Regions from separate parts of the Sphaerisporangium krabiense genome, predicted to be linked through region 2. Evidence: riboswitches for the same ligand, from Rfam matches in the RefSeq annotation. Region 2 holds a riboswitch; the other holds the start of a gene.
The links. Region 2 has a riboswitch for S-adenosylmethionine ahead of thrC (threonine synthase). Riboswitches for the same ligand answer to the same signal wherever they lie in the genome.

Region 1: it holds a riboswitch for S-adenosylmethionine, as region 2 does, so the genes downstream of both, BJ981_RS12320 (aminotransferase class V-fold PLP-dependent enzyme) here and thrC (threonine synthase) in region 2, are expected to answer to the same signal.

The regions. Positions count from the first base shown of each region.
Region 1 covers NZ_JACHBR010000001.1:2,746,646-2,762,173, reverse strand. Annotated here, with positions in the region: gene BJ981_RS12335 (SAM-dependent methyltransferase) at 1-710, shown strand, start outside; gene BJ981_RS39105 (cytochrome P450) at 780-1,982, opposite strand; gene BJ981_RS12325 (TerC family protein) at 2,058-2,825, opposite strand; SAM riboswitch class IV at 2,997-3,112, shown strand; gene BJ981_RS12320 (aminotransferase class V-fold PLP-dependent enzyme) at 3,268-4,509, shown strand; gene BJ981_RS12315 (NADH-quinone oxidoreductase subunit D) at 4,528-5,700, shown strand; gene BJ981_RS12310 (DUF3180 domain-containing protein) at 5,853-6,311, opposite strand; gene folK (2-amino-4-hydroxy-6-hydroxymethyldihydropteridine diphosphokinase) at 6,458-6,964, opposite strand; gene folB (dihydroneopterin aldolase) at 6,961-7,329, opposite strand; gene BJ981_RS12295 (nuclear transport factor 2 family protein) at 7,439-7,876, opposite strand; gene folP (dihydropteroate synthase) at 7,873-8,724, opposite strand; gene folE (GTP cyclohydrolase I FolE) at 8,880-9,467, opposite strand; gene ftsH (ATP-dependent zinc metalloprotease FtsH) at 9,471-11,486, opposite strand; gene hpt (hypoxanthine phosphoribosyltransferase) at 11,761-12,318, opposite strand; gene tilS (tRNA lysidine(34) synthetase TilS) at 12,332-13,318, opposite strand; gene BJ981_RS12265 (Rv3626c family coenzyme F420 biosynthesis-associated protein) at 13,372-14,463, opposite strand; gene dacB (D-alanyl-D-alanine carboxypeptidase/D-alanyl-D-alanine endopeptidase) at 14,492-15,528, opposite strand, start outside.
Region 2 covers NZ_JACHBR010000001.1:3,028,242-3,043,769, reverse strand. Annotated here, with positions in the region: gene BJ981_RS13630 (FAD-dependent monooxygenase) at 1-213, opposite strand, end outside; gene BJ981_RS13625 (TetR/AcrR family transcriptional regulator) at 288-917, shown strand; gene groL (chaperonin GroEL) at 1,019-2,644, opposite strand; gene BJ981_RS13615 (cold-shock protein) at 3,053-3,253, opposite strand; gene BJ981_RS13610 (MoaD/ThiS family protein) at 3,594-3,869, opposite strand; gene thrC (threonine synthase) at 3,883-5,178, opposite strand; SAM riboswitch class I at 5,193-5,354, opposite strand; gene BJ981_RS13600 (RNA polymerase sigma factor) at 5,468-6,031, opposite strand; gene BJ981_RS13595 (alpha,alpha-trehalose-phosphate synthase (UDP-forming)) at 6,194-7,621, shown strand; gene BJ981_RS39155 (MFS transporter) at 7,740-8,942, shown strand; gene otsB (trehalose-phosphatase) at 8,899-9,681, opposite strand; gene BJ981_RS13580 (DUF3263 domain-containing protein) at 9,770-10,084, opposite strand; gene BJ981_RS13575 (SAM hydrolase/SAM-dependent halogenase family protein) at 10,483-11,295, shown strand; gene BJ981_RS13570 (hypothetical protein) at 11,630-12,052, shown strand; gene BJ981_RS13565 (ABC transporter ATP-binding protein) at 12,126-13,136, opposite strand; gene BJ981_RS13560 (ABC transporter ATP-binding protein) at 13,120-14,157, opposite strand; gene BJ981_RS13555 (ABC transporter permease) at 14,170-15,093, opposite strand; gene BJ981_RS13550 (ABC transporter permease) at 15,086-15,528, opposite strand, start outside.

The DNA.
Region 1 (15,528 bases), 280 kb from region 2:
GGCGGCTGCGGGTGACGGCCGTCGATCTGTCCCCGCGCCCCGAGGGGTTGCCCGAGGCCGTCGCCTGGACGCCCGCGCTCCCTGAGGAGATCACCGGGCTGGTGGTGGCGAACGAGTGGCTGGACAACGTGCCGCTCGACGTCGCCGAGCAGACGCCCGAGGGGCCGCGGCTGGTCCTGGTCGATCCCGGGACGGGCGAGGAGCGGCTGGACGGCCCGCCGGAGGAGCCCGACCTGCGGTGGCTGGAGCGCTGGTGGCCGCTCGCCGCGACGGGCCTGCGCGCCGAGATCGGCAGGCCGCGCGACGAGGCGTGGGCCGGGGTGATCTCCCGGCTGTCGCGGGGGGTGGCGGTGGCGGCCGATTATGCACACCCTGTGGATAACCGGCCGCCGTACGGCACGCTGACGGGGTACCGCGACGGGACCTGGGTGCCGCCGATACCCGACGGATCCTGCGATATCACCGCGCACGTGGCGCTGGACGCGTGCGCGGCGGCGGGCGAGCGGGCGGGCGCGATATCCACAACGTTGACCACGCAACGACGCGCGCTGCGCGATCTCGGGGTCACCGGCCGGCGTCCGCCGCTGAGCCTGGCGTCCACCGATCCCGGCGGCTACCTGAGGGCGCTGACGCGGGCGTCCGAGGACGCCGAGCTGATCGACCCGGCGGGCCTCGGCGGCTTCGGCTGGCTCGCCCAGGGCAGGCCGTGAGCCGGCCCAGGGCACACCACCACCGCCCGTCCGGCCATGACGTGAGCCGCGCCTTCGGGGACGCGCGGGTCAGCCCGTGGTGACCTTCAGCGACTCCAGGCCGCGGATCACGAAGTTGGGCTTCCAGGACGGCTCCTCGGCGAGTTCGAGTCCGGGCGCCGCGGCGAGCAGGGCGCCGAACGACTCGATCAGCTCCACCCGGGCCAGCGGCGCGCCCAGGCAGAAGTGGATGCCCGCCCCGAATGAGATGTGCGGATTGTCCGCACGGCCCACGTCCAGCCGCTCCGGGTCGTCGAACACCTCGGGGTCGTGGTTGGCCGAGCCGAACAGCAGGGCCACCTCCACCCCCTTGGGGATGTCCACCCCGCCGATGGTGACGTCCTGGAGCGCCCACCGCTCGAACATCTGCAGCGGGGTGTCGTAGCGCATCAGCTCCTCCACCGCCGTGGGCAGCAGCGAGGGGTCGGCGCGCAGCCGCTCCAGCTCGGCCGGGTTGCGAAACAGCGCCCACCAGCCGTTGGCGGTGACGTTGACCGTGGCCTCGTGCCCGGCGTTCAGCAGCAGCACGCACGTGCCGATGAGCTCTTCCTCGGTCAGCCTGTCCCCTTCGTCGGCGACCTGGGCCAGCGCGCTGATCAGGTCGTCGCCGGGGTCGGCGCGGCGGGCGGCGGCGAGCCCGGACAGGTAGTCCGAGAACTCCGACGCGGCCCGCACCGCGGTGTGCTGGACCTCCACCGAGGGGTTCAGCTCGTACATGCCGCAGATGTCGGCCGACCAGGGGCGCAGCAGGTGGCGGTCGGACTCGGGCACGCCCAGCATCTCGGCAATCACCGTCACCGGCAGCGGCTCGGCCACCTCGCCGATCAGGTCGCCGCCGCCGCGCTCGACGAACGCGGCCACCAGCTCGCGGGCGACGCGCCGTACGCGGGGACGCAGTTCCTCCACCATGCGCGGGGTGAACGCCTTGGAGACGAGGCGGCGCAGCCGGGTGTGGACGGGAGGCTCGACGTCCAGCATGCCGGCGCGGATGACGCGCCAGAACGGCTCCTGGAAGGCGGGCTCGGGCGCGCGGCCGAAGTCCTCGTGCGAGGCCACGTGCAGGTATGAGCGGCCGAGCCTGCGGTCGCGCAGGGCGGCGTTGACGTCGGCGTGCCGGGCCACCAGCCACTGGCCGGTGGGCTCGAAGAAGCTGACCGGCGCGCGGTCGCGAAGCTCGCGGTACACGTCGTAGGGGTGCGCGACGAAGGCGGGGTTCCATGGGTCGAAGTGCACAAAGTCATCGTATGCACCAGATGTCGGGCCGGTGCCCCGCCCGGGAGAACACCTCCCGGGCGGGGCCGGCCGGTCTCAGCGCACCGCGTCCGGTTCCGCGGACTCCTCGGGGCTTTCCCGCGGCTCCACCGGCCGCCGCCCCGCCTTCCTGCGCACCCGGATGTTCAGCAGCTCCACGACCAGCGAGAACGCCATCGCGAAGTAGATGTAGCCCTTGGAGATGTGCTGGTCGAAGCCCTCGGCGATCAGCACGACGCCGATCAGGACGAGGAAGGACAGCGCCAGCATCTTGATGCTCGGGTGCCGCTCGACGAACTCACCGATCGGCCGCGCCGCCACCAGCATCACCAGGACCGCGACGATCACCGCGGCGATCATGACGCCGAGCTCGTCCACCATGCCCACCGCCGTGATCACCGAGTCCAGGGAGAACACGACGTCCAGCAGCATGATCTGCACGATCACCGCGCCGAAGGAGGCCGCCGCCCGCCCGGCTGAGTGGCCGGAAGAGCCCTCCATGCTGTCGCCGATCTCGAACACGCTCTTGCCCAGCAGGAACAGCCCACCGAGGATCAAGATCAGATCTCGCCCGGATATGCCGTGCCCGAAGACCTCGAACAACGGTTCCGTCAGCCGGACGACCCAGGACAGGCCCAGCAGCAGGGCCAGGCGGCTGAGCAGCGCCAGCGAGAGACCCAGCTTGCGCGCCCTGTCCCGCTGCTCGGCGGGGAGCTTCCCCGCCAGGATCGAGATGAAGATGATGTTGTCGATACCGAGAACGATCTCCAGGGCGACCAGGGTCAGGAACCCGATCCAGATCGTGGGGTCGGCGACCCAATCCATGCGAGAACTCCTCCAGCGGTCGCTCCGTGCCCGAATTTCGGTCCGCCCGAGGGCGGACCGTTCCCTGTCCAACGGACGGGGGTTCGCCAGAGTTCGCCCCAATCGCCACCCCTACACCGGGGTGTCAGAGGTTGCGAGGACGGCCGGGGCGTGGGTTATAGTCCCGGTGTAGGTCATGAGTGCCAGCGCCAAGCCCCGGCTCGCTGGCCGGCAACCCTCGCGCTCGCGGCGGGGTGCCCCGGGTGAAGACCAGGTCCGGCACGTGGTGTGCCAGGCAAGCGCGGGCTCCGTCATCTCAACGCCATGACCGGGGGCCCCTGACCCGAGGAGGCCGGCGTTGTCCGTCGTCACCGACCTGACCACCCCTTCCAGCTCGTCCCCCGTTCCCCCCGGCGACTCCGAGTCCCGGCTCGACGCGCGCTCCCGTCCCGGCGTCCCCGCGGTGCTCGGCGACGACCTGGAGGTCCCCGTCAAGGGCGGCAGGCTGGTCCGGTACGCCAACTTCGACTACGCCGCCAGCGCCCCCTGTCTGGAGCCGGTGAGCGCCGCCGTCGCCGCCGCGCTCCCGGCCTACTCCAGCGTGCACCGCGGCGCCGGGTACGCCTCCCAGCTCACCACCGCCCGCTACGAGCAGGCCCGCCACACCGTCCGGGCCTTCGCGGGCGCCCGCCCCGGCGACGCCGTGGTGTTCACCCGCAACACCACCGACGCGACGAACCTGCTGGCCCGGTGCCTGCCCGAGGGCACCACCGTCGTGGTCTTCGAGACCGAGCACCACGCGTCCCTGCTCCCCTGGGCCGACGCCGTGCGCCTCGCGCCGCCCGCCTTCCCCGGCGAGGCCGTCCGCGCGGCCGACGAGGCCCTCGCGGCGATCGACGGGCCCAAGCTGCTCGTCGTGACCGCCGCCTCCAACGTCACCGGCGAGCTGTGGCCGATCGCCGCGCTCGCGCACATCGCGCACCGGCACGGCGCGCGGATCTTCGTGGACGCCGCCCAGCTCGTCCCGCACCGCAGGCTCAACCTGACCGCCCTCGACCTGGACTACGTCGCCTTCTCCGGGCACAAGCTGTACGCCCCGTTCGGCGCGGGCGCGCTGATCGGCCGTGCCGACTGGCTCGCCGCCGCCGACCCGTACCTGCGCGGCGGCGGGGCGTCCAGGAACGTCAACGGAGGCACGGCGGGGGACGCGCCGTTCGCCACCGAGTGGAGCCCCGACGCCGAGCAGCGGCACGAGGCCGGCACCCCGAACGTCCTCGGCGCGGTCGCGCTGGCCGCCGCCTGCGACGCGCTGTCCGCCACCGGCTGGACCTCCCTGATCAAGGAGGAGGAGCGCCTCATCGGCCTGCTGCGCGAGGGGCTCGCGAAGATCGGCGGCGTGCACGAGCTCTCGCTGTGGGGCCCCGGGCACCCGCGCGTCGGCATCGTCTCGTTCGTGGTGGACGGCTGGAGCGCGCGCGAGGTCGCCGAGGCCCTGTCGTCGGAGTACGGCATCGGCGTCCGCGACGGCAGGTTCTGCGCCCACCCCTTCGTCCGCCACCTGCTCGAGGAGGCCGGCCGGCTCGACGAGGGCACGTGCGCGGACGGCACCGCGGGCGCCGTGCGGGCCTCCATCGGCATCGGCACCACCGAGGAGCACGTGCGCCGCCTGGTCGCCGCCCTGTCGGATCTCGTCTCCCGGCGGTGACATGACAGCATGGGGTCCATGACCGGACCTCATGCCACCGGAGGGCCCATCGAACGGGTCGTGGGCATCGGCGCCGGGGCCAAGGAGCTCGCCACCGAGGACATGATCCTCAACATCGGCCCCCAGCACCCCTCGACCCACGGGGTGCTGCGCCTCCGGCTCACCGTGGACGGCGAGCGCATCGCCTCGGCGGAGCCGATCGTCGGGTACATGCACCGAGGCGCCGAGAAGCTGTTCGAGGTGCGCGACTACCGGCAGATCATCGTGCTGGCCAACCGGCACGACTGGCTGTCGGCCTTCGCCAACGAGCTCGGCGTCGTGCTCGCCGTCGAGCGCATGCTCGGCATGGAGGTCCCGGTGCGGGCGGTCTGGGCGCGCACGCTGCTCGCCGAGCTGAACCGCGTGCTCAACCACCTGATGTTCCTCGGCTCCTACCCCCTGGAGCTCGGCGCGATCACGCCCATCTTCTACGCCTTCCGCGAGCGCGAGATGCTGCAGGCGGTGATGGAGGAGATCTCCGGCGGCCGCATGCACTACATGTTCAACCGGGTCGGCGGGCTCAAGGAGGATCTGCCGTACGGGTGGCTGGACCGGGTCGCCGCGACGGTCGGCGACACGCGCGGGCGGCTGTCCGACATCGAGAACCTGATCTACGGCAACGAGATCTTCCTCGCGCGCACCCGCGGCGTCGGCGTGCTCGACCGCGAGACGATCCTGCAGTACGGGGTGAGCGGGCCGATCGCCCGCGCCTCGGGCGTGGACCTGGACCTGCGCCGCGACGAGCCCTACCTGGCCTACGGCGAGCTGCCCGTGAAGGTGGCCACGCGCACGGCCGGCGACTGCCACGCCCGCTTCGAGGTGCTGCTCGACCAGGTCAAGCACTCCCTCGACCTGGCCGACGCCTGCGTCGACCGGCTGCGGTCGCTGCCGCCGGGACCGATCAACCAGCGGCTGCCCAAGGTGCTCAAGGTGCCCGAGGGCCACACCTACGCCTGGACCGAGAGCCCGCTCGGGCTCAACGGCTACTACCTGGTGTCACGCGGCGAGAAGACGCCGTGGCGGCTCAAACTGCGCAGCGCCTCCTACAACAACGTGCAGGTGCTCAGAGAGATGCTGCCGGGGCACCTCATCGCCGACATGGTGGCCATCCTCGGGTCGATGTTCTTCGTCGTCGGCGACATCGACAAGTGACCGTTCACCAGGCCCGGCGCGAATCGCAGGTTTAGACGTCCCGCTGTGGCGCAGAAGACCTGTGCGTAAAGGGACAGGGTGGAAGAGACAAGGGTGACTCCTTGCGGTGGCGGGGCCCGGCGGTCGGACCGGGCCCCGTCGCATGTCCGGGCTCAGGAACGCTTCTCGTCGTCCTCGGGACCCTTCGGCACGCGGCAGCAGTGTTCGAGGAACAGGGCCGCGCAGACCAGCACGACGCAGGAGATCAGCGAGCCGCCGGCCAGGAAGAAGTCGCGCCGGGGGGTGTCCTGGTCCAGCAACGGCAGGACGTAGAACACGAAGCCCGCGAAGACCCCGGCGCAGGCCGCCCCCACGTACGCCGACGCCTTGGCCAGGGCGGCCAGCCGGGCCACCGCGAGCGGCTCCACCGGCTTGGTGTCGGGTTTGCGCTCGATGCGCGCGCGGGTCATCCATCCGCTGTACGCCTCGCCGACGGCGAGCAGGAGCACCGTGGGGATGGCCGTCCACGGGACGGTCGGCAGCCGCGAGTAGACCTGCCGCAGCACGAGCCACGTCACCAGGGCGAACGCGACCACCAGCACGACGAGCACGCCGGGACGGCTCGGTCTCACGTGATCCTCCTCATCGTTGCCACCGGCACCCCGGCCTCCTTCACGTGCGAGGCCCCCGGCGGACGGCTCCGGCGGCGTCATCGTGAGAGTAAAGCCCATCGTGGCGAGACCTATTCCGGACACGGCCACGCGGGGGGTGGGGGCGGTCAGCTGGGCGGCTGGAGCGCCAGGTCGGCGCGCAGGCGCACGCCCCCCTGGTCGAGGTCGGCGAGCAGCCCGGCCACCGAGCCGCGGCCGGGCAGCACCGCCCCGGGATCGGCCTGGGACCATGGCACCAGGACGAACGCCCGCTCGTGGGCCAGGGGATGCGGGAGCGTCAGCTCGGGGTCGTCGGAGAGCAGGTCGCCGACCATGATCAGATCGACGTCCAGCGTGCGCGGGCCCCACGGCTCGGTGCGCACCCGGCCGAACGCGCTCTCCACGCCGAGCGCGCGCTCCAGGAGCGCCTTCGGGCCGAGCGTCATGGTGTTCGCGATCACCACGGCGTTGAGATAGGGGCGCTGGTCCGGCGGACCTCCGACCGGGTCGGTCTCGTACACCGGGGACACCGCCGCGAACTCGAGCCCGGGGGCGTCGAACAGCGCGTCGATGGCGCCCTGAAGCGTGTCGAAGCGGCGGCCGACGTTGCTGCCGAGCGCCAAGACCACCTTCATCCGCGCATCCTCCTGATCGTCACGACCACGTCGCCGAACGGGAGCGGGATCGGCGCCGCGGGCTTGTGCACGCTGACCTCGGCCGCCTCGACCGGCCCGCTCGCCAGGCACGCGTCCGCCAGGCGCTCGGCCAGGGTCTCGATGAGGTCGACCGGCTCCCCCTCGACGATGGCGGCCAGCCGGAGGGCCAGCTCGCCGTAGTCGACGGTCTTGGACAGGTCGTCGGCGGCGGCCGCGGGGGCGGTGTCCAGGAACAGCGTGACGTCCACCACGAACTCCTGGCCGAGCTCGCGCTCGGCGGGCAGGCAGCCGTGCCTGCCCCGCGCACGCAGCCCCACGAGGCTGATCGTGTCGTCCCCACTCATCGAACCGCTCCCGTTCCGACGCGCCCCGGAACCTCCGGAGCAGCTACCACGCTAACCAGGCCCGGGACGTGCTCGAACCTCACCACGTGCGCGCGGAGGCGGGCAGCGGTCATTCATCCGCCTGCTCGTCGTCGTCATCGGCCTGCAGGACGGGGGAACCGTGGTACAGCCAGAGGCGCCAGCCCGCGGGGGTGCGGATGAAAGTGCTCGTCGCGACCACGCGGCCGGCGGCGAAGGTGGCGTCCTCGGTGTCCGCGGCGGTGAGGATGTTCTCGGCGCAGGTCAGCACGGCGACGTCGCCCGCGACGGTGGTGCGGACGTCGGTCAGCACGAACTGGATGTAGGTGGTGTTGGCCATGATCAGCGCCCAGGAGCGCAGCACCTCGGCCCTGCCGGTGACCATCGACCAGCCGGGGTGGACGCACATCGCCACCCGGCCGTTCTCGTCCTCGGCCCAGATCTCGGTCATGCGGTCCAGGTCGCCGCTCTCGATGGCGGTGTAGAACGCCTCGTTGAGCTTCTCGATCTCCGCGGCTGTGGTGCTCATCGTCTCCCGCCCTTCCAGGCCGCAGCGACGCGGACGGCGTCGGCGTTGGGACGCACATGGTGAACGCGGACGCACCAGGCGCCGGCCTGGGCGGCGAGCGCCGTGACGGCCAGAGTGGCGTCGTCGCTGCCGCTGAACGGCCTCGGCGTGCCGTCCGGGCCGGCCAGCAGGCGGCCCAGGAAGCGCTTGCGCGACGCGCCGATGATGATCGGGTAGCCCAGCCGGTTCAGCTCGCCGATGTTCGCGAGCAGGGACCAGTCGTGCTCCGCCTTCTTGGCGAAGCCCAGGCCGGGATCGATGATGATCTGGTTCTCCGCGACGCCCTCGGCCAGGACCGCGTCGACCCGTTTGCGCAGCTCCTCGGTGACCTCGCCGACCACGTCGGAGTACATCGCGCGCGTGTCCATGTCGTGGCTATGGCCGCGCCAGTGCATGACGACGTAGGGCACCCCGGAGGCCGCCACGAGGCGGGACATCGCCGGGTCGGCCAGGCCGCCGCTCACGTCGTTGACCAGGCGGGCGCCCGCGGCCACCGCGGCCTCGGCCACCTCGGCCCGCATCGTGTCGACGCTGACGACCACGCCCTGCCCGGCCAGGGCGCGGATCACCGGCACGACGCGGCGCAGCTCCTCGTCCAGCGAGACCCGCGCGGCGCCCGGCCGGGTGGACTCGCCGCCGACGTCGACGATGTCGGCGCCCTGGGCGACCAGGTCGAGGCCGTGGCGCACCGCGACCTCGGGGTCGAACCACTGGCCGCCGTCGGAGAAGGAATCGGGGGTGACGTTGACCACGCCCATCACCAGGCAGCGCCCCGGATCGGGCAGGCCCGGCACCGTCCATGTGGTCATGGCGTCCAGCCTAGGCGGTTGCCGATGACGATCTGCGCCATGGGTCCGGGTTGTGGATAACGAATCAGCCCGACTTGCGCGTGAGATCTCATATCCGGCAAAACCCGGCACAGGTCGACCGGCGATTTCGCGCGACCGGGCACCCGGACGGCTCGTCAGCGGTGGCCGAGGATGAGCGCCATGGCCTCGGCGCGCGTCTTGTCGCTGTCGCGGAAGTCGCCGCGCACGGCCGAGGTGATGGTCTTGGCGCCCGGCTTGCGCACGCCCCGCATGGTCATGCACAGGTGTTCGGCCTCGATGACCACGATGACCCCCCGAGGGGCGAGGACGTCCATCAGCGCGTCGGCGATCTGGGAGGTCATGCGCTCCTGGACCTGGGGGCGCCGGGCGTAGACGTCCACGAGCCTGGCCAGCTTGGACAGGCCGGTGATCTGCCCCTTGTCGTTCGGGACGTAACCGACGTGCGCGACGCCGTGGAACGGCACGAGGTGGTGCTCGCAGGTCGAGAAGACCTCGATGTCCTTGACGAGCACCATCTCGTCGTGGTCGGCGTCGAAGATCGTCGTCAGCACGTCCTCGGGGGACTGCCCGAGGCCGGCGAACTGCTCGGCGTACGCGCGGGCGACCCGGGCCGGGGTGTCGAGAAGGCCGTCCCGGTCCGGATCCTCGCCGATCGCGAGAAGGATCTCGCGAACGGCCTTCTCGATCCGGTCCGAGTCGACCTTCAATGGTTCCACGCTCACCCGTTACGCCTCGTCCTTGGGCGCCGGGTGATCGTTCCTGATCAGAGCGCCGGAGCCGGCCTGGTTGCCCGCGGGGAGCGCGGCGCCGTTGCCATTGCCCGCGACCTCCTTGGGCGTGAGGATCGGCGGACGGTCGGACGGGAGCCGCTTGCCGTACCCGGAGTAGGACGGGCGCTTCTCCTTGACGACGACCGGCGCGAAGATCTCAAGGACCTGCTCGCGCGACAGCGTCTCCTTCTCCATGAGCTCGAGCACCAGGTTGTCCAGCACGTCGCGGTACTGGACGAGGATCTCCCACGCCTGGTCGTGCGCGGACTCGATGAGGCGGCGGACCTCTTCGTCGATCGTGGAGGCGATCTTCTCGGAGTAGTCGCGCTCGTGGCCCATGTCACGGCCGAGGAAGACTTCGCTGTTGCCGGTGCCGAACTTGCGGGCGCCGAGGTGCTCGCTCATGCCGTACTCGGTGACCATGCGGCGGGCGATGGAGGTGGCCTTCTCGATGTCGTTGGCCGCGCCGGTCGTGGGCTCGTGGAAGACGAGCTCCTCGGCCGTGCGCCCGCCGAGCAGCATGGCGAGCTGGTCCATCATCTCCGAGCGGGTGGCCAGGAACTTGTCCTCCATGGGGAGGGTCATCGTGTAGCCCAGCGCCCGGCCGCGGGACAAGATCGTGATCTTGTGCACGGGGTCGGAGTTCGGCAGGGCGTGCGCCACCAGGGCGTGGCCGCCCTCGTGGTAGGCGATGATCTTCTTCTCCTGGTCGGACATGACCCGGCTCTTGCGCTCCGGGCCCGCCATGACGCGGTCGATGGACTCCTCGAGGGTGTTCATCGAGATCAGCTTCTGGTCCTGGCGCGCGGTGAGCAGCGCGGCCTCGTTGATGACGTTGGCGAGGTCGGCGCCGGTGAAGCCGGGAGTCCTGCGGGCGATGACGTCGAGGTCGACGTCCTGCGCGAAGGGCTTGCCGCGCCCGTGGACGCGCAGGATGCCCTTGCGGCCCTCCAGGTCCGGGCGGTCGATGACGACCTGCCGGTCGAACCGGCCGGGACGCAGCAGCGCGGGGTCGAGGATGTCGGGACGGTTGGTCGCCGCGATGAGGATCACGCCGCCCTTGACGTCGAAGCCGTCCATCTCGACCAGGAGCTGGTTCAGCGTCTGCTCGCGCTCGTCGTGCCCGCCGCCGAGGCCCGCGCCGCGGTGCCGGCCGACGGCGTCGATCTCGTCGATGAAGATGATCGCCGGGGCGTTCGCCTTGGCCTGCTCGAACAGGTCGCGGACGCGGGAGGCGCCGACGCCGACGAACATCTCGACGAAGTCGGAACCGGAGATCGAGTAGAACGGGACCCCCGCCTCGCCGGCCACCGCGCGGGCGAGCAGCGTCTTGCCGGTGCCGGGCGGGCCGTACAGCAGCACACCCTTGGGGATCTTGGCGCCGATGGCCTGGAACTTGGCCGGGGCCTGCAGGAACTCCTTGATCTCCTGGAGCTCCTCGATGGCCTCGTCCGCGCCGGCGACGTCGGCGAACGTGGTCTTGGGCGTGTCCTTGGTGATGAGCTTCGCCCGGGACTTGCCGAAGTTCATGACGCGGGAGCCGCCGCCCTGCATCTGGTTCATGATGAACAAGAAGATGAGGACGATGACGACGATCGGCAGGAAGCTCACCAGCAGGCCGACGAGGAAGTTCTCCGTCGGCACGGTGATCTTGTAGCCACCGGGCAGCTTGCCCGCCTTCACCTGCGTCTGGAGCATCTTCTGAAGCTCGACGCCCTGCCCCTGGACCCAGTACGCGTAGAAGCGATCTTCACCACGGATCTTCTGCGTGGTCTTGATCTCGATGCGCTGGTCCTTGTCGACGATCACCGCGTTGTCGACGGCCCCGTTCTCGATCTGGGTGATGACGAACGAGGTGTCTCGCTGGGCATAGTTGCTGTTGCCGCTCCAGAATGTGGAGGCGAGCAGGAGCAGCACGACGATGCCCAGGATCCACAGCAGTGGCCCACGTGTAAATCGCTTGAGATCCATCCGATGCGGAACCCCTGCGGGCCCGTCCCTTCCTGAACACGGCCTGGCCCCCGGGCGGACCCGGGGTTAGCGGCATCCAACCGCTCCTACTGACGACCCGAAGGGATGATCCCTCCGAGACATCCGAAGGTACACCGGGGCGCCGCGCAGGGTCACTGCTCCGGCGACACCGGCTTTGTCCTACCAACGTACGTCAGGCCGCCCGGTGTTCCCCACGACGAGTCCCAATAAGGGGCCGACTCTCCGGTTGCGGGCCCGGAAATTCGCTCAGGGCTTACTCGCCACCGTAGACATGCCGCGCGAGCGTGCCGATGAACGGCAGATTGCGGTACCGCTCGGCGTAGTCCAGGCCGTACCCGATCACGAACTCGTTGGGGATGTCGAAGCCGACGTACTTGACGTCGATCGGCACCTTCACCGCGTCCGGCTTGCGGAGCAGCGTGCATATCTCGACCGACGCGGGGTTGCGCGAGCGCAGGTTGTGCACCAGCCACGACAACGTCAGCCCGGAGTCGATGATGTCCTCCACCACCAGGACGTGCCGCCCGGCGATGTCGGTGTCGAGGTCCTTCAGCGTGCGGACGACGCCCGAGGACTTGGTGCCCGCGCCGTAGGAGGACACGGCCATCCAGTCCATCTGGACGTCGATGTGCAGCGCGCGCGCCAGATCGGCCATGACCATGACCGCCCCCTTGAGCACCCCGACGATCAGAAGCTCCTTGCCCGCGTAGTCCGCGTCGATCTTGCCGGCTAGCTCCTTGACCTTCGCCTGAAGTTCTTCCTCGGAAATGAGGACCTTTTCAAGGTCCGTGCCCATGTCGGCTGCGTCCACCAGGGGTTTTCCTTCACAAGAGGGTGCTGGCGAACACCAGGGTGCCATACCGCCGGACCACTCCGACCCCCCCGGGCAGCTCCACGACGCGCTGGCCGCGCCACTGCGTGACCAGCCGGTCCACCTCCGCGATGTGCACGGCGGCCAGCGCCGACGCCGTCGCCCCCGCCGCCAGCCCCGCCCGCTGGATCACCCGGCGGCGCACCGCCCCTGGCAGGTCCTCGACACCGCCCACGTCCAGCTCGACGCCGGCGCCGGTGACCCGCGCGCACGCCGCGTACGCCTCCTCGGCCCAGGCGTCGAGCGCGTCGGCGTCGTCCCTGCACAGGCTCGCCGTCCGGGCGAGCGCCTCGGTGACGCCGGGCCCGAGCGCCCGCTCCAGCACCGGCAGCACGTCGTGCCGGACCCGCGCGCGGGCGTAGGCGGCGTCGGCGTTGTGCGGGTCCTCCCACGGGGACAGGCCGAGCGCGTCGCAGGCCGCCCGGGTCGCGCGGCGGCCGACGCCGAGCAGCGGCCTGCGGTAGAGCCCCGCCGCCGCGGGCATCCCGGCGAGCGAGCGCGTGCCGCTCCCCCGTGACAGCCGCAGCAGCACGGTCTCGGCCTGGTCGTCACGCGTGTGGCCGAGCAGCACCGTGGCGGCGCCGAGCCGGTCGGCGGCGCGCGTCAGCGCCTCGTACCTGGCCTCGCGCGCCGCCGCCTCGGGGCCGCCCGCGCGGCCGACGGTGACCGTGAGCGCCTCGGCCGGCTCGAGGCCGAGCGAGGCGGCCAGCTCCGCGACCTCGCGGGCGCGCCGCGCGGAGCCCTCCTGCAGGCCGTGGTCCACGGTGAGGAGCCCCGCGCGCAGCCCCATGCGCGGCGCGGCGAAACCCAGGCACGCCGCGAGCGCGAGCGAGTCGGCCCCGCCGCTGCACGCGGCCAGCACCAGGGCGCCGGACGGCAGGCCGGCGAGCGACAGGCGTACGGCGCGGCGGATCTCCGCGACGGCGGGATGAGGCCCCATGTTCCTAGTCTGGCGGCGTGCGGGGCCGCCGGATCACCGCCGCCCGCGGAAGGTCAGATGTGCCCGTTGGCGGCGGGCAGCTCGGGCGCGTGGAGCACGCGCGAGATCCACCGCTCGGGCTCGCGGATCTCGGCATGGGTGGGCAGCGTGGCGGGCGAGCCCCACACGCGGTTGAACCCGTCGATGCCCGCCTCGGCGACGACCTTGCGGACGAACGCCGCGCCCTCGGCGTACTGCTTCATCTTGAGGTCGATGCCGAGCAGACGCCTCAGCGTCTTGTCGAAGCGGGAGCCGCCCTCGCGCCGGTGCTGGAACCGGGACCGGATCTCGGCCACCGATGGCACCACCGCGGGCCCTACGGCGTCCATGACGTAGTCGCCGTGCCCCTCGACCAGCGTCATCACGGCGGTCAGCCGGTCGAGGATCTCCTTCTGCTCGGGGGTCTGGATGGCGTCGATCAGGTTGCCCTCGCCGCCCTTGATGGCGTCGGCGACGGCGTCGGACGCGGCGCGCATGCGGTCGAGCAGGGTGCCGAGATCGAGGTCGGAGGCGAGCAGGAACTCGGTCATCTGCGACCGGACGTACTCGCGCAGCCACGACACGCCCGTGAACTGCACCCGGTGGGTCTCCTCGTGGAGGCAGACCCAGAGGCGGAAGTCGCGAGGGTTCACGCCGAGCTCACGCTCGGTGTTGACGATGTTGGGGGCGACGAGCGTGAGCCGGCCCGTGGGGGCGCGGCCGCTCGGGTCCGGTGGGAGGAACAGCTCGTACTGGCCGAGCACGCGCGTGGCCAGGAAGGCGAGCACCGCCCCGACCTCGACGCCGGTCACCCGCGAGCCGACCGCGCCGACGATCGCGGGGATCTGGGAGCGGCGGGCGTTCATGCGCTCGGTCAAAGGCTCGAGCACGACGCGGAACCCGTCGACGTTGGCGCGGATCCACCCCGGGCGGTCCACGATGGTCGCGGCCTCCGGTTCGGCCGCGCCGTCGATGCGGGCGAACTCCTGAACGTGGCCCTCGGCCTCACGCGACAGCCGCCGGAGCTCACTGACGGCGTGCCTGGCCTCCTCGCGGCTGACCTGAGGGCCCGGGCGGACGAGGCGGACGCCGGTCGAAACGGCAAGATCCCAGTCGATCACCTGCATGTTCACCACCGTACGTCGTCGGGCCGCGTCATGAGCACCCGCACCCGGAGACGGTCGCGGCCAGCCTGTCCAGAGCCTGCACGGCGCCGGCGGGATCCCGGACGTCGTCGGCCATGAACGCGAAGGCCACGAGCCGGCCGTCGATGGTCCTGGCGAGACCCGTCAAGGTGTTCACTCCGTTCAGCGTGCCCGTTTTGGCCCTCACCACTCCCGCCGCGGCCTTCGCCACGCCCTTGTCGTACCGGCCGCCGAGCGTGCCGGTGAACCCGGCGACGGGCAGGCCGCTGATCACGGCCTTCAGGTGCGGGTTGGCCGGCGACGCGGCCAAGGCGACGAGGCGGGCCAGCGCGGCCGGGGTGATCCGGTTGCGGACCGACAGGCCGCTGCCGTCGCTGACCTGGACGCCCGCGGCGACGCCGAGCCGCCCCAGCGTGGACGTCACGGCCTTGGACGCGCCCGCGAAGCTGCCCGGCGCCCCCTGCTTGAGCGCCACCAGGTGGGCGAGGGCCTCGGCGAGGTCGTTGTCGCTCTCGGTCAGCATGTGCTCGACCAGCTCGTACACCGCCGGGGACTCCACCCGGGCGACCTCCTTGGCCCCGGCGGGAGCCGGCAGCCGCTTGACCGACTTGCCGACCTTGACACCCTCCCGGGCGAGCAGGACGGCGAAGGCACCGGCGGCCGTCCTCGACGGGTCGGCGAAGCGCGGGGAGTTCTCGTGGCCGGGGTTCTCCCGCCCCTCGTCCATGGTCAGCGCGGAGACCGGCGCGACGCTGCCCTCGGGCACGTACCCCGGCTTCCAGCCGGGCGCGGTGCGCGGGCCCGAGTACAGGGAGTCGTCATAGGTGAGCGTGACCGAGGTGACGCCCGCCGCCTTCAGGGTCCGGGCGGTGCGGGCGGCCAGCGTCGCCATGGAGGCGAATCGGGGACGGCCGGGCCCGCGCTCGGCCTTGGGGCTCGCCAGCGTGGGATCGCCGCCGCCGACCAGCGTCACCACGCCGGGCTTGGGCTGGACGACGCGGGTCGCGATCCTGGCGTCGGGACCGGCGGCGGAGAGCACGGCGACGG
Region 2 (15,528 bases):
GCGTGCCTGCGCCTCCCGCAGCTCGTCCAGCAGGCCGCGCCGGTACAGCGCCTCCACCGACGGGGTGTTCAACGCTCCCGCCTTGATCGTGGGGTCGATCTCGTGGCGCCGCTCGACGACCAGCGCCGAGACGCCGGCGAGCGCCAGTTCGCAAGCCAGCATCAGCCCCACGGGTCCCGCGCCCGCGACCAGCACGTCCACATCGTCCGTCATGCCGCCTCCCCTGTAGATACCTTCACTAAAAAATTACCGTAACAGTATTTTTCTAGCCAGTACAGTGGGATCCCGTGGACGGTGACCCAGGGCTTCGCGAGCGCAAGAAGCGGCAGACACGGCAGTTGATCTCGGACGTGGCCTCGTCCCTGTTCCTCACGAAGGGCTTCGACAACGTCACGGTCACCGAGATCGCCGAGGCGGTGAACGTCTCCCCCAAGACGGTCTTCAACTACTTCCCACGCAAAGAGGACCTGTTCCTGGACCGGCTGCCCGAGGCGCTCGACCTGATCACCGGCGCCGTCCGCGACCGGCCGCCGGATGTCGAGCCGCTGACCGCGCTGCGCCGGCTGTTCGTCGGCCTGGTGCGCCAGGGACATCCGCTGGGCGGCGTGGGCGAGGGGTACGACGCCTTCTGGCGCGTGGTGGCCGGCTCACCGGCCCTGCTGGCGCGCGTCCGCGAGTCGGTCCAGGAGACCGAGAGCGTCCTCGCCGCCGCGCTGGCCGAGGCCGCGGGGGCGGACCCCGGCGATCCGTGGCAGAAGATGACCGCCGCCTTCGTCGTCACGGTCTACCGCACGACGTACGCCGAGAGCGCGCGCAGGCTCATCGCGGGCGACCCCGCCGCCGAGGTCGCCGAGGACCACGTCGCCCTGCTGGAGCGCGGATTCGACGCGCTGGAACGCGCCGTCGAGGGCCGCTGACGGCAGCGGCGCGGGGTTCCCCCGCACGCGAAAGGGCCACTCCCGGAAGACCGGGAATGGCCCTTTCGCTGATATCTGGGAAATCTGGGCGCCGAGGCGGCTCAGAAGTCCATGTCGCCGCCGCCACCGGGGACGGCCGGAGCCTTCTCCTTCTCCGGCTTCTCGGCGATGACGGCCTCGGTGGTGAGGAACAGGGCCGCGATCGAGGCGGCGTTCTGCAGCGCGGAACGGGTCACCTTGGCCGGGTCGATGATGCCCGCGTCGAGCAGGTTCACGTACTCGCCCGTGGCGGCGTTCAGACCGACGCCCGCCTCCAGGTTGCGGACCTTCTCCACCACGACGCCGCCCTCGAGGCCGGCGTTCACGGCGATCTGCTTGAGGGGCTCCTCCAGCGCCTTGCGGACGATCGAGGCGCCGGTGGCCTCGTCGTTGAAGAGCTCCAGCTTGTCGAACGCCTTCGCGCCCGCCTGGATCAGCGCCACGCCACCGCCGGGGACGATGCCCTCCTCGACGGCCGCCTTGGCGTTGCGGACGGCGTCCTCGATGCGGTGCTTGCGCTCCTTGAGCTCGACCTCGGTCGCCGCGCCGGCCTTGATGACGGCCACGCCGCCGGCCAGCTTGGCCAGGCGCTCCTGCAGCTTCTCGCGGTCGTAGTCCGAGTCGGTGTTCTCGATCTCGGCGCGGATCTGGTTCACGCGGCCCGCGATCTGCTCGGGGTCGCCGGCACCGTCGACGATGGTGGTCTCGTCCTTGGTGATGATGACCTGGCGAGCGCGGCCCAGCAGGTCGAGGGTGGCGGTCTCCAGCTTGAGGCCGACCTCCTCGCTGATGACCTGGCCGCCGGTGAGGGTGGCGATGTCGCCGAGCATGGCCTTGCGGCGGTCGCCGAAGCCGGGAGCCTTCACCGCGACGGACTTGAACAGGCCGCGGATCTTGTTGACGACCAGGGTGGCCAGGGCCTCGCCCTCGACGTCCTCGGCGATGATGACGAGCGGCTTGCCGGACTGCACGACCTTGTCGAGCAGGGGCAGCAGGTCCTTGTTGGCGGAGACCTTGCCGTTGACGATGAGGATGTAGGCGTCGTCGAGGACGGCCTCCATGCGCTCCGGGTCGGTCACGAAGTACCCGGAGATGTAGCCCTTGTCGAAGCGCATACCCTCGGTGAGCTCGAGCTCGAGCCCGAAGGCGTTGCTCTCCTCGACGGTGATGACGCCTTCCTTGCCGACCTTGTCCATCGCCTCGGCGATCATCTCGCCGATCTGGGTGTCGCCGGCGGAGATGGAGGCGGTGGAGGCGATCTGCTCCTTGGTCTCCACGTCCTTGGCAATCTTGGAGAGCTCTTCGCTCACGCGCTCGACGGCCGCCTCGATGCCCCGCTTGAGGGACATCGGGTTGGCGCCGGCGGCGACGTTGCGCAGCCCCTCGCGTACCAGCGCCTGGGCGAGCACGGTGGCGGTGGTGGTGCCGTCACCGGCGACGTCGTCGGTCTTCTTGGCGACTTCCTTGACGAGCTCGGCCCCGATCTTCTCCCACGGGTCCTCGAGCTCGATCTCCTTGGCGATGGAGACACCGTCGTTGGTGATGGTGGGCGCGCCCCACTTCTTCTCCAGCACGACGTTGCGGCCCTTGGGCCCAAGGGTCACCTTGACGGCGTCGGCGAGCTGGTTCATACCGCGCTCGAGACCGCGCCGGGCGTCCTCGTTGAACGCGATCATCTTGGCTGCCATACGGCTAGACCTCCCAGATACAGGGTGGCTTGCGACGGATCGAGCCGACGCCCGCGACGGCATGTAGACCCGCTCCTCCACGACCCTGTCGCCGTGGATCACCGGGCCCCATCGCCTCGATCCAGGTTGTCACTCTCCGCACGAGAGTGCCAACGAACTATTTAGCACTCTACCCGGTCGAGTGCAAGCGACCACCCCTATGACCTGGGAGGCACACGGATTTCTCCGACCGTATGCCGAATATTGGGCCTGCCCCTCATCCGGCGACGGCCGGGCGGGCGAGGATGTCCCACGTCAGAACGGGAGAGGGCCCGCCCGCCCCTGCGCAGGGCGGACCGGCCCCTCCTTCTAGTGGCTGTGATAGACCAGTGGATCTCTTCGACTGCGGGGCCGGGCTCGCCGGCCGCGTCACACAGTCCGTACGGACTCGGCCTGCGGACCCTTCTGGCCCTGTGTGATCTCGAACTCCACCCGCTGACCCTGTTCGAGGGAACGGTATCCCTCCGCCAGGATCGCTGAGTAGTGGACAAACACGTCCTTACCACCGTCTACCGCGATGAAGCCGTAGCCCTTGTCCGCGTTAAACCATTTGACGGTGCCCTGCGCCACTTTCCGACTCCTCTTGCTGGGCTCCGGACCCCGCCCACTCCTCCGCGAGGTCCGTGACCTTCGGAACCGAGACGCATGCGAACTCCTCGGCCACGTCGATCGTTCTCGACCATACCTGTGGCATGCCTTGGCGCAACAGAGTCAATCACGAAACTACTTCTTGACGTTCGCTCAAAGCGGTACGTGACTATTTCGCACTCGCGTTTAGTTAGTTGACAATTACACTACCGAGGGGACCCAGTAAAAGCTTCTATTGTGATAGCTGGGCCGTTCAAGGGCCCAGAACGCACGAACGCCCGCCCGTCCCGGGGGACGAGCGGGCGTTCGGCCCGGCTTGCGGTCAGCCGCCGGCGACCGCGGGGATCACCGAAACCTGGGCTCCGTCCGGGGTGGGGGTGTCAAGTCCGTCCACGAAACGGACATCCTCTTCTCCGACATAGACGTTGACAAAACGGCGGATGTTGCCCGTTTCGTCCAGGATACGCGCCCCGATTCCGGGGTAGTCGGCGTCGAGCTTCTGCAGCACGTCGCGAAGGGTGCCCCCCTCGCCCGCCACCTCGGCCGCGCCGTCGGTGTACGTACGGAGAATCGTCGGAATCCGTACAGAAACGCTCATTTATGTGGACCTTTCAGGAGTTTTCCACGACAGCCGTACGAAAAGCGTCGAGAGAGGGACGGATCACCGCGGTCGGCCGGGCGCCGGACGCGACCGCGTCCAGGGTCTTGAGGCCGTCGCCGGTGTTGAGCACCACCGTCTCGGCCTCGGGGTCCAGCAGGCCCTTCTCGGTGAGCTTCTTGAGCACGCCCACGGTGACGCCGCCCGCCGTCTCGGCGAAGATGCCCTCGGTGCGGGCGAGCAGCCGCACGGCGTCCACGATCTCGGCGTCGGTGACGTCCTCGACCGCGCCGCCCGTGCGGCGGGCGATGTCGAGCACGTAGGGGCCGTCCGCGGGGTTGCCGATGGCCAGCGACTTGGCGATGGTGCGCGGCTTGACCGGCTGCACGACCTCCCGCCCGGCCTTGAAGGCGGCCGACACCGGCGAGCAGCCCTCCGCCTGCGCGGCGAAGATCTTGTACGGCTTGTCCTCGACGAGGCCGAGCTTGATCAGCTCCTTGAAGCCCTTGTCGATCTTGGTGAGCTGGGAGCCCGAGGCGACCGGGATGACGATCTGGTCGGGAATGCGCCACCCGAGCTGCTCGGCGATCTCGTACGCGAGCGTCTTGGAGCCCTCGGCGTAGTACGGCCGCAGGTTGACGTTGACGAAGCCCCACCGGTCGCCGAGCGGGTCGCCGATGAGCTCCGAGCAGAACCGGTTGACCTCGTCGTAGGTGCCCTCGATGCCGACCAGGCGGCCGCCGTACACCGAGGCCATGACGATCTTGGGCTCTTCGAGGTCGGCGGGGATGAACACGCACGCGTCGAGCCCGGCCCGGGCCGCCGCGGCGGTGACGGCGCCGGCCAGGTTGCCGGTGGAGGAGCAGGACAGCGTGTGGAAGCCGAAGGTGCGCGCCGCCTCCAGGGCGATGGCGACCACCCGGTCCTTGAAGGAGTGGGTGGGGTTGCCCGAGTCGTCCTTGACGTGCAGGCTGCGCAGCCCCAGCTCGCGCGCCAGGTTGTCGGCCTTGACGAGCTTGGTCCAGCCAGGGGCGAGGTTGGGCTTGTCGGCGACGTCGGCCGGGACCGGCAGCAGCGCCCGGTAGCGCCAGATGTTGGCCGGACCGGCCGCGATCTGCTCGCGCGTGACGGGCGCGGCGCCGTCGAAGTCCGGGCCGCTCCAGGTGTAGGCCACTTCGAGTGGCCCGAAACACTCGATACACGCGAAGGTCGGGCCCAGGGGATAGCGGGTGCCGCATTCGCGGCAGGACAGGCCGACGGCGGGGCCGAAGTCGTTGGAGGTGGTGATCTCAGCTGTCGCGAGCGCCATGAAGCGAGGCCTTTCCCTCATCTTCGCCCGGACCACCCTGGTCTCGGGCCGGAATTGGCACCTGTCCCGGCCGGTCACACTGGTCTAGTGCCGCGCCATTCGGAGACGCGATGACCACAGCCGGGAGGGTTGCCGGGGCTTCGCAGGGCCGGTCCCTCCACCCCTCTGGATGAGCAATGTTCAGTTGTAAGACTGCCGACATGACAGGCAGACCGACATCACTGTACCTCGCGCCCCGCGGGACCGGCGTGCCGTCCCACATCGTGGGACGATCACGACCGCATGGCGGTCAGGCCAGCGGGCCGTAGGCGTCGCCGAGTATGCCCTGGACGTACTTGCGCGCCTGGTGGATGCGCGACTTGGCGGTGCCGAGGGGGATGCCGAGCTGCTCGGCGACCTGGTTGTAGTCGAGCTGGCAGATGTCGCGCAGCACCAGGGCCTGCGCCAGATCGGGCTTGTCGGCCTCCAGGGCCTCCATCGCGTCCAGCAGGTCGAGCCGGTAGCCGGCGATCACGCTCACCCGGCCCGGGTCGGCCCGCAGGTCGGGCAGGTCCTCCGACGCCTGCTCGGCGGCGCGCCGCTTGAGCGTGCGGTAGGTGGTGCGGGCGCAGTTGGCCGTCACGATGTGCAACCAGGTGGAAAAACGTGCCCGGCCCTCGAACCTGCCGATGTTGCGGGCGACCGCCAGCAAAGTATCCTGGCAAGCCTCCTCCGCGTCCTGGTGGTAGGGCAGGAACCTCGCGCAATGGCGCAGGACGTCGGGCTCGATGCGGCGGAGAAGCTCCCCAAGGGACCGGTGGTCGCCCTGAGCGGCCGCACGGGCGAGCTCTTCGGTCGTATCGTCAAGCGCCATACCGGGGCCTCCATCGACCGTCCGCGCCTCGCCTCGCCCTGACCACCGGCCCATCCTATTGGGAGAGTTAAATTTCATTAATCCACGGCCAGGTGAGCTTTCCGATGGACAGGAACGGCGTGGAGACGACCGCCACGGCGGACGAGGAGTGGTGATGGGCGGATGAACACGGTTCTCATGGCCTCGAACCGGGGCCCGGTCTCGTTCACGCTCGCCGACGACGGCACGCTGACCATGCGCAGAGGCGGCGGGGGCATGGTCTCCGGGCTCTCCGAGGTGGCCAAGGACGCCGACGTCCTGTGGGTGTGCGCCGCCCTCTCCGACGGCGACCGCAGCGCCGTGCGCCGCGCCCCGGGCGGACGGCTGGACCAGGCGGGCTACGACACCGGCGCGGTGCGCATGCTGGACATCCCGCCCGCGACGTTCCACCGCGCCTACAACGCGGTGGCCAACTCGACGCTGTGGTTCGTCAACCACCTGCTCTACGACACGCCGAACTCCCCGCAGTTCGACACCCGCTTCCGCCGCGAGTGGGAGTCCTACCAGGACTACAACGCCGCGTTCGCGCTGGCCCTGGCCGAGGAGGCCACGCACGGCGCCCGCGTCATGATCCAGGACTATCACCTCACCCTGGCCCCCGCGATGCTGCGCGTGGAGCGCCCCGACCTGCGCATCGCCCACTTCTCGCACACCCCCTGGGCGCCGCCCGAGTACTTCTCGCTGCTGCCCGACGACATCGCCGCCGAGCTGCTGTGCGGCATCCTGGGCGCCGACCGCGCGGGCTTCCTCACCGCCCGCTGGGCCTCGGCGTTCATGGACTGCTGCGAGACGCTGCTCGGCGCGCACGTCGACCGCGCCGAGCGCACGATCACCTACGACGACCGGGTGACCCGCGTCGGCGTCCATCCGCTCGGCGTGGACGGCGACGCGCTGTGGGCGCGGGCGCTGGAGCCGGACGTCGAGTCCCACATGACGGCGCTGCGCGAACGCGTGGGCGACAGGAAGCTCATCGTGCGCATCGACAGGACCGAGCTGTCCAAGAACATCGTGCGCGGCCTGCTCGCCTACAAGCAGTTCCTGACCGACCATCCGGAGTGGCACGGCAAGGTCGTCCACCTGGCCTTCGCCTACCCCTCGCGCCACGACCTGCCCGAGTACCGCGAGTACACCGCGGCCGTGCAGCGCTGCGCCACCGAGATCGAGGACGAGTTCGGCGGCGAGGACTGGGACCCGCTGATCCTCAACGTCAACGACGACTACGCCCGGTCGCTGGCGGCCTACCGCATGGCCGACGTCCTGCTCGTGAACCCGATCAGGGACGGCATGAACCTGGTCGCCAAGGAGGGCCCGATCCTCGCGCCGCACTGCGCGCTCGTGCTGTCGCGCGAGGCGGGGGCCGCCTCGGAGCTCGGGGCCGACGCCCTGGTGGTGAACCCCTACGACGTCTCGGGCACGGCGAACGCCCTGCACGACGCGCTGGTGCTGCCGGAGGAGGAGCGGGCCAAGCGCGGGGCGCGGCTGCGCGCGGCGGCCACCGCGCTGCCCCCGCACCGGTGGTTCGCCGACCAGCTCGCCGCCCTCGACCGCTGAGACCGGCGAGCCGGGGCGCGGGGTAGGACATTTCTAGCCTCGGCGGTCCCGGGGTGAAAGGTCCGCTCGATGGTAATTTCGGGTGGGATCGTGGCCCACTTCGAGACCCGGGGGTTCTGTGAGCTCGACCGTCATCGTCCGATCGCTCACCCGGGACCGTCCCACCTGGCTCATCTACCTCCAGCTCGCCCTCTTCGCGACCTACCTGTACGGCCTGTCCGCGGCCCTCCCGCTGCTGCGCCTCGACCAGGGCGTCTCGCAGGCCGTCGCGGGCCTGCACGGCACCGCCATGGCCGTCGGCGGCGTGACCAGCGGGCTCGCCATGCCCCGCGTGATCGCCAGAATCGGCCGGCGCCTGACCACCTGGATCGGCACGGCCGCGATGACGGCCGGGGTCACGCTGGTGGCCGTCACCCCGGCGCTCCCGGCCACGCTGCTCGGGTACGGGCTGGCCAGCGCGGGCGGCTCGATCTCGCTGTACGCCGGCATGTCGGTGCTGAGCGACCACCACGGCGGCGCGGGGCCCGCGGCCATCAACGAGGCCAACGCGGTCGGCGTCACGGTGGGCATCGGCGTGTCCTACCTGATCAGCGCCCTGGCGCCCACTCCGCTCGGCTGGCGCGCCGGCATCCTGGTCACGCCGGTCGCGGCGGTGCTGCTGCTCGTGCTGATGGGCCGGGTGTGGATCCCGGGGGACGCCGGCGCGGGCGGCGCGCCCGCGCGCGAGGTCCCCGCCGCGCGGAAGGCCCCCTTCGGCTGGCGGTTCCACACCGCGTGCGGAGTGCTGTTCTGCCTGGTGGCGATGGAGTTCCTGTTCAACATGTGGGCGGCCAAGCTGCTGGCCGACCGTACCGGCATGACGGCCGCCGCCGCGGCCACCGGGCTGACGGCGTTCACCGTCGGCGTCGCCGCCGGCCGGTTCGCGGCCGTGCGGCTGACCCTGCGGGTCGATCCCACACGGCTGCTGACCTGCGCGCTGTTCGTGACCCTCACCGGCTGGGCGGTGTTCTGGATCGGCGACAGGCCGGCGCTGTGCTACGCCGGCCTGGTGCTGAGCGGCGTCGGCGCCGCGCTGCAGTTCCCGCTCGGCCTGGCGAGGGTCATCGCGTCCTCGGGCGGTCGCGCGGCGGAGGCCAGCGCGGCGGCCTCGGTGTGGGGCTCGGCCGCGACCGGCGTCGGCCCGTTCGCGCTGGGCGCCCTGGCGGACGGCTTCGGCACGCACACGGCGTTCCTGATCGTCCCGCTGCTGATCCTCTGCGCCGTCTGCGGGATCGCGGTCAGCTCGCGGCGCGCGGCGGAAGCGCGTCCGCCAGCGCCGTGAGCAGCGCCGCGACCCCGGCCGGGCCGTCCACGACGACGTCGGCGCGCCGGGCCAGCTCGGTGACCTCGGTGGAGGCGCTGCACACCGTCACGCCCGGCAGGCCGGACAGGCGCACGGCCTCGAACGCCGCCAGGTCGCCCAGGTCGTCCCCGGCGAACAGCACCGACCGCGCGGCGCGCTCGGCCAGGAACGCCCCCAGCGCGTGGCCCTTGTCCATGCCGGGCGGCCTGAGCTCCAGGACCAGCCGCCCCGGCTCGACGGCGAGCCCGGTCTCGGCGGCGAGCTTGGCCAAGGGCTCGCGCAGCGCCCGCAGCGTCCCCTCGGGATCCGGGGCGCGCCGGGTGTGGACGGCGACGGCCCGGCCCTTGTCCTCCAGGGTCACGCCCGGCTCGGCGCCGTCGGTGAGGGTGAACCCGAGAGAGGCCACGAGGGCGGGCGCCTCGGCGCGGACCCGCTCGACGCCCGGCGGGGGCGGCGGCGAGGTCACCTGCCCGCCCTCCCAGCGTTCGAGGCCGTACTGGCCGAGGACGACCAGCCCGGGGACGTCGGCGAGGCCGGGACCGCCGGGCACCCGGCCGTACTCGATGGCCGTGGCGGCGGGGCGGCCGGTGACGATCGCCACGGCGCCCACCAGGCCGCCGAGCCGCACCAGCGCGGCGGCGGCCTCGGGGGCGACGCGGGCGTCGGCGGGGTCGGGGACGATGGGCGCCAGCGTGCCGTCGAAGTCGAGGCCGATCACCGCGCCCGTCGGATCCGCCTTTATAGCAGCTAACCCGGCATTGTCCGGCAATGCTTCATGAGTCACGCGTGGAGCAGTACCCCCGGATTCAGGGACGCATACCGAGGCGCCGCGCCGCGCGCTCGCGCTGCCGGGAGGCGCGCAGCCGCCGCAGCCGCTTCACGGTCATCGGATCGTGGGCCAGGGCCTCGGGACGGTCGATGAGCCGGCCGAGCAACTGGTAGTACCGCGTCGCCGAGATCTCGAAGGTGTCCCGGATCGCCTGCTCCTTGGCGCCCGCGTGGCGCCACCACTGGCGTTCGAAGGCGAGGAGCTCGCGTTCCCTGGCGGACAGCTCACCGGCGGCCTGGGGAACCGCGGCGTCCTCGGCGTCGCCGTCGCCGTGGTCCGGCGCGGTGTCCATGATGTCCTCCTCGATCGGGCTCGATCGGACGCGATCGGGCTCGGCGCGGGCACGCGGAGGGGCGGACGGCAGGCCGGGCGGGGGAATGCGGGAGACCGGCGAACGTGTGCCCGGGCGAGCGTGCCCCTGGACCACGACGCGCGTGTGGGGCCCGAGGCCATGCTAGTAGGGATTTCGCGGCTGTTCATGACAGTTCGGGAGACCTGGGGGCCCGGTCGCGGGACGGCGGGCCGGCAGGAGGCTCGGTCCCGCGCCGCGCATCTCGCCGGATATGTGGGTATATCCATGCGTGGAGTACGGGTTTGATCGGGCCGGTCGAAACCGAAGATCGGTTGGTCGTTGATATGTCCGGACGCGCCCCTATGACACCGCCTTCTCGCGACGTAAGGTCACCAAGTGTGACCTCTGTCATCACGCTCCTCACCGACTACGGGCTCGAAGACGGCTTCGTGGCGTCGTGCCACGGGGTGATCGTGGGAATCGCCCCGCAGGCGCGGATCATCGACGTATGTCACCTGGTCCCGGCCGGTGACATCCGCCGCGGCGCCGCCATCCTCGCCCAGACGCTGCCGTACCTCCCCGCCGGCGTCCACATCGCCGCCGTCGACCCCGCGGCCGCCTGCACGCGGCGCTCGGTCGCCGTCGAGGCCGGGCAGCGCGTGTTCATCGGCCCGGACAACGGCCTGCTGTCGTGGGCGGTGCTCGCCTCCGGCGGCGCGCGGGCGGCGTACGAGATCACCAACGAGGAGCTGTTCCTCGCCCCCGTGTCGCCGACCTTCCACGGGCGCGACATCTACGCGCCGGTGGCCGCCCACCTGTGCGCGGGGCGCAAGCCCGCCGACCTCGGCCCGGAGGTCGCCCTCGACCGGCTGCTGCAGCTCCCCGCGCCCACGGCGCGCCTCGGTCAGGACACGGCCGAGGGCGAGGTGCTGTCCCTGGACCGCTACGGCAACGTCCAGCTCTCCGTCACCGCCGGCGACCTGGCGTCCCTCGGGATCCGCGTCGGCGACACCCTGGCCGTCTCCATGGGCAGGCGGCAGGTCACCGTCCCCTTCCGCGACACCTACGCCGCCGTGCCGCCGGGCACCCTGGTCGCCTTCACCGACTCGGCGGGCATGGTGTCGGTGGCCGTCAACTCCGGGGACGCCGCCCAGCGCCTCGGCCTCCCCCCGGGCGCGCACGTGCGGCTCGGGCGCGTGGCAGGCGGATGAGCCCGCGCGCCGAGTGTCCGTATCGCGCGCTTATCGCCTGAAGCCCGGGGGCCGCGCCAGGTCAAGCTTCGGTCAACCCGGCGCACCGCGTCACCGTGGCGGAAGCCGGGGTCCGGCAGGTGCCCTGACCTAGCAATTCACCGTGCGGACCGCGACGAGCGGCGTGGTCCCGCCACGTAAAGGCCCGTCAATCATTGCTCTCGTCTGGCCATCTCAGCCGTCGATCCGCCTCGCGGGTTCGGTACTGTCTGAGCGGTCACGTCCAGTAACCATCTGAGCACTGAGTGCATACGCCACCCCTGGCTCCGGATGGTTCTTTCAAGGAGAAGCACGAATGATTCGCCGCCTTCTGGTCACTACGGCATGCGTCGGTATCGCCATCGTCGCCCCCGCCGCCGCCGCCTCGGCCGACACCAACGCCAAGGCCTCCAGCTCCGCCAAGAGCGCCAAGGCCGACTGCTGCCCCTGCGGCCCCGTCGGCGCAGTCGTCCCCTCCGCCACGGTCGTCACTCCCGTCGTGCCGTGCGCCGGCGGTTACGCCGTCGGCTACGGCAACGGCTACTGGGGCGGTGGTTACGTCGGCGGTGGTTACGTCGGCGGGGGCTACGTCGGCGGCGGCTACGTCGGCGGCGGTTACCTCGGCGGAGGCTACGGCGGGGGTTACCTCGGCGGCTACGGCGGCCACCACAACGGGAACACCGGCGTCGGCACCGGCGGCCTCGTGGGCGTCGGCATCGGGAACCTCAGCGTCCTCTGACGTCCGCGCGGATGAACGATAAGGGCGGTGTCCCATGGAAGGCCATGGACACCGCCCTTGCCGATCACGCCCGTCAGGCGTTGATCACGTCCTGCGCCTCGGCGAAGTGGCAGGCGCTCGGATGCCCGCCCGCGCGGATCTCCAGCAGGGGCTCCTGCTCGGCGCAGATGTCCTGCGCCTTCCAGCAGCGCGTGCGGAACCGGCAGCCGGACGGCGGGTCGGCGGGCGACGGCGGGTCGCCCTGCAGGATGATCCGCTCCCGCCCCTCCCTGCCCTCGGGGTCGGGCACCGGCACGGCCGACAGCAGCGCCTGGGTGTAGGGGTGGCTCGGCCGCTCGTAGATGTCGGCGTCCTTGCCCAGCTCCACGATCTTGCCCAGGTACATCACCGCCACGCGGTCGGAGATGTGCCGGACGACCGACAGGTCGTGGGCGATGAAGATGTAGGCGAGGTTGAACTCGTTCTGCAGGCGCTCCAGCAAGTTCATCACCTGCGCCTGGATCGACACGTCGAGCGCCGACACGGGCTCGTCGCAGATGATGATCTCAGGCTGGAGCGCCAGGCCGCGGGCGATGCCGATGCGCTGCCGCTGACCGCCGGAGAACTGGTGCGGGTAACGGTTGATGTGCTCGGGGTTGAGGCCGACCACCTCCAGCAGTTCCTGCACCTTCCTGCGGCGGTCGCCCCGCGGCGCCACCTCGGAGTGGATCTCGAACGGCTCTCCGATGATGTCGCCGACCGTCATGCGGGGGTTCAACGAGGTGTAGGGGTCCTGCATGACCATCTGGATGTTGCGGCGCATCCGCTTGAGCTCCGACCCGCGCGCCTTGGCCAGGTCGACGCCCTTGATCTTCGCCTCTCCCGAGGTGGGCCGCTCCAGCGCCATCAGCAGCTTCGCGAGCGTGGACTTGCCGCAGCCGGACTCGCCGACGACGCCGAGGGTCTCGCCGCGGTGCAGGTCGAACGAGACGCCGTCCACCGCCTTGATGGCGCCGACCTGCCGCTTGAAGACGATGCCCTGGCTCAGCGGGAAGTGCTTGACCAGGTCACGGACCTGAAGAATCGGCTCACCCGACGGTGCCATCGAGGACCTCCCTGTAGTAGTGGCAGGCGCTGCCGCGCGTCCCGCTGATCTCGTACAGCGGAGGCACCTCGGTCACGCAGTTGTCCCGGCGGTACGGGCAGCGGGGGTGGAAGGCACAGCCCGAGGGCATGTCGAGCAGGTTCGGCGGAAGGCCCTTGATGGCGTACAACTCCTGGCCCTTCATGTCGACCCGGGGGATCGAGTCCAGGAGGCCCTTGGAGTAGGGGTGCGCCGGGGTCTTGTAGAGGTCGTGCACGGGCGCGTTCTCGACGATGCGCCCGCCGTACATCACGGCGATCTTGTCGGCGACGTCCGCCACGACGCCGAGGTCGTGGGTGATCAGGATGAGCCCCATGTTGCTCTCGCGCTGCAGCTCGGCGAGCAGTTCCATGATCTGCGCCTGGACGGTCACGTCCAGCGCGGTGGTGGGCTCGTCGGCGATGAGCACCTCGGGGTCCAGCGCGATCGACATCGCGATCATGATGCGCTGGCGCATGCCGCCGGAGAACTGGTGCGGGTAGTCGTTGACCCGCTGGCGCGCGGCCGGGATGCGGACGCGGTCCATGAGCTCGACGGCCTTCTTCATGGCGTCGCGCTTGGAGACGCCGCGGTGGACGCGGAACATCTCGCTGATCTGCCATCCGACCGTGAACACCGGGTTCAGCGCCGACAGGGCGTCCTGGAAGATCATCGCGATGCGCTGGCCGCGGATCTGGCTGCGCGCCTGGTCCGACAGCTTGAGCAGGTCGGTACCGCGGAAGCGCACCTCCCCCTTGGGGATCCGGGCGGGCGGCATGTCGAGGATGCCCATGATGGCCTGCGCGGTCACGGACTTGCCCGACCCGGACTCGCCGAGGACGGCCAGCGACTCGCCCGCGTTGACCGTGTAGCTCACGCCGTTGACGGCCCGGACCAGGCCCTGGCGGGTGGTGAACTCCACGTGCAGGTTGTCCACCGCCAGCAGGGGCTCGGTCGCGTTCTCGCCCGGCAGCGGGTGCGAGTCGATCGAAGGGTTCTTCACCTCGGTGCCTTCCTACCGCAGCTTGGGGTCGAGCGCGTCACGAACCGCGTCACCCAGCATCACGACGCTGAGGATGGTCAGGCTCAGGAACAGCGCGGGGAACAGCAGCGGCAGCGGCGCCTCCAGGAAGCGGTTGCGCGCGTCCGCGATCATCAGGCCCCAGGAGATCTGCGGCGACTGGATGCCGACGCCGAGGAACGACAGGGCCGCCTCGCCGGCGATGAACGCGCCGAGGTTGATGGTCGAGACCACGATCACGGGCGCGATCGCGTTCGGCAGGATGTGCCTGAGCATGATCCGCCACGGTCCCGCGCCGAGCGCGCGGGCGGCCACCACGTAGTCCTGGTGCTTGGCCGTGATCACCGCGGCCCGCATGATGCGCAGCACCATCGGCCAGGCGAGCAGGGACAGGGCCAGCACGACGCTGCCGATGCCGGCGTTGTCGCGGCCGACGACCGCCAGGATGAGCAGGGCGCCCAGGATCGAGGGGATGGCGAAGAAGATCTCGGCGACGCGGGACAGGATCACGTCCACCCAGCGCCCGTAGAAGCCGGCGAGCAGCCCGAGCAGGCCGCCGATCAGGCCGGTCACCCCTGCGCTGATGAAGCCGACCAGGATGGAGACCCTGGCGCCGTGGATGACCCGCGAGTAGACGTCGCAGCCGAGGTTGTCGCTGCCGAACCAGTGCGCGGAGGACCAGGTCTTGCGCGCGTCGGCGAGCTGGCAGGTCGAGGGGTCGACGCCGACCGTGTCGAACAGGCCCGGGAACGCCGAGATCAGCACGAAGATCGCGACCATCAGGGCGCCGATGATGAACACCGGGTTGCGCCGCAGGTCGTACCAGGCGTCCGACCACAGGCTGGCGGGCTTCTCCGGCTTGACCGGCTTGGCCGGCGGCGCGGCGGGGGCGGCCGCGGGCAGAGTGTCGTTACTCATAGCGGATCCTGGGGTCGAGGACGGCGTACAGCAGGTCGACCACGAGGTTGGCCACGATGTAGATCAGGACCAGGACCGTCACGATGCCGACCACGACGGGGTTCTCCCGCAAGTAGACCGACTGGAAAAGCTGCTGGCCGATACCGGGCAGGTTGAAGATCGTCTCGGTGATCACCGCACCGCCCATGAGCGTGCCGAGGTCGGCGCCCAGGTACGTCACCATGGGGATCAGCGAGTTGCGCAACGCGTGCCGTCCGAGCACCCGGCGGCGCGGCATGCCCTTGGCGATGGCCGTCCGCACGTAGTCGGCGCGCAGGGTCTCCATCAGGCTCGTCCGCGTGAGGCGGGTCAGATAGGCGACCGAGACGGTGGCGAGGACGAAGCCCGGCAGCAGGTAGCTGCGCAGGCCGTCCCCGATGCCCGCGACCGGGAAGA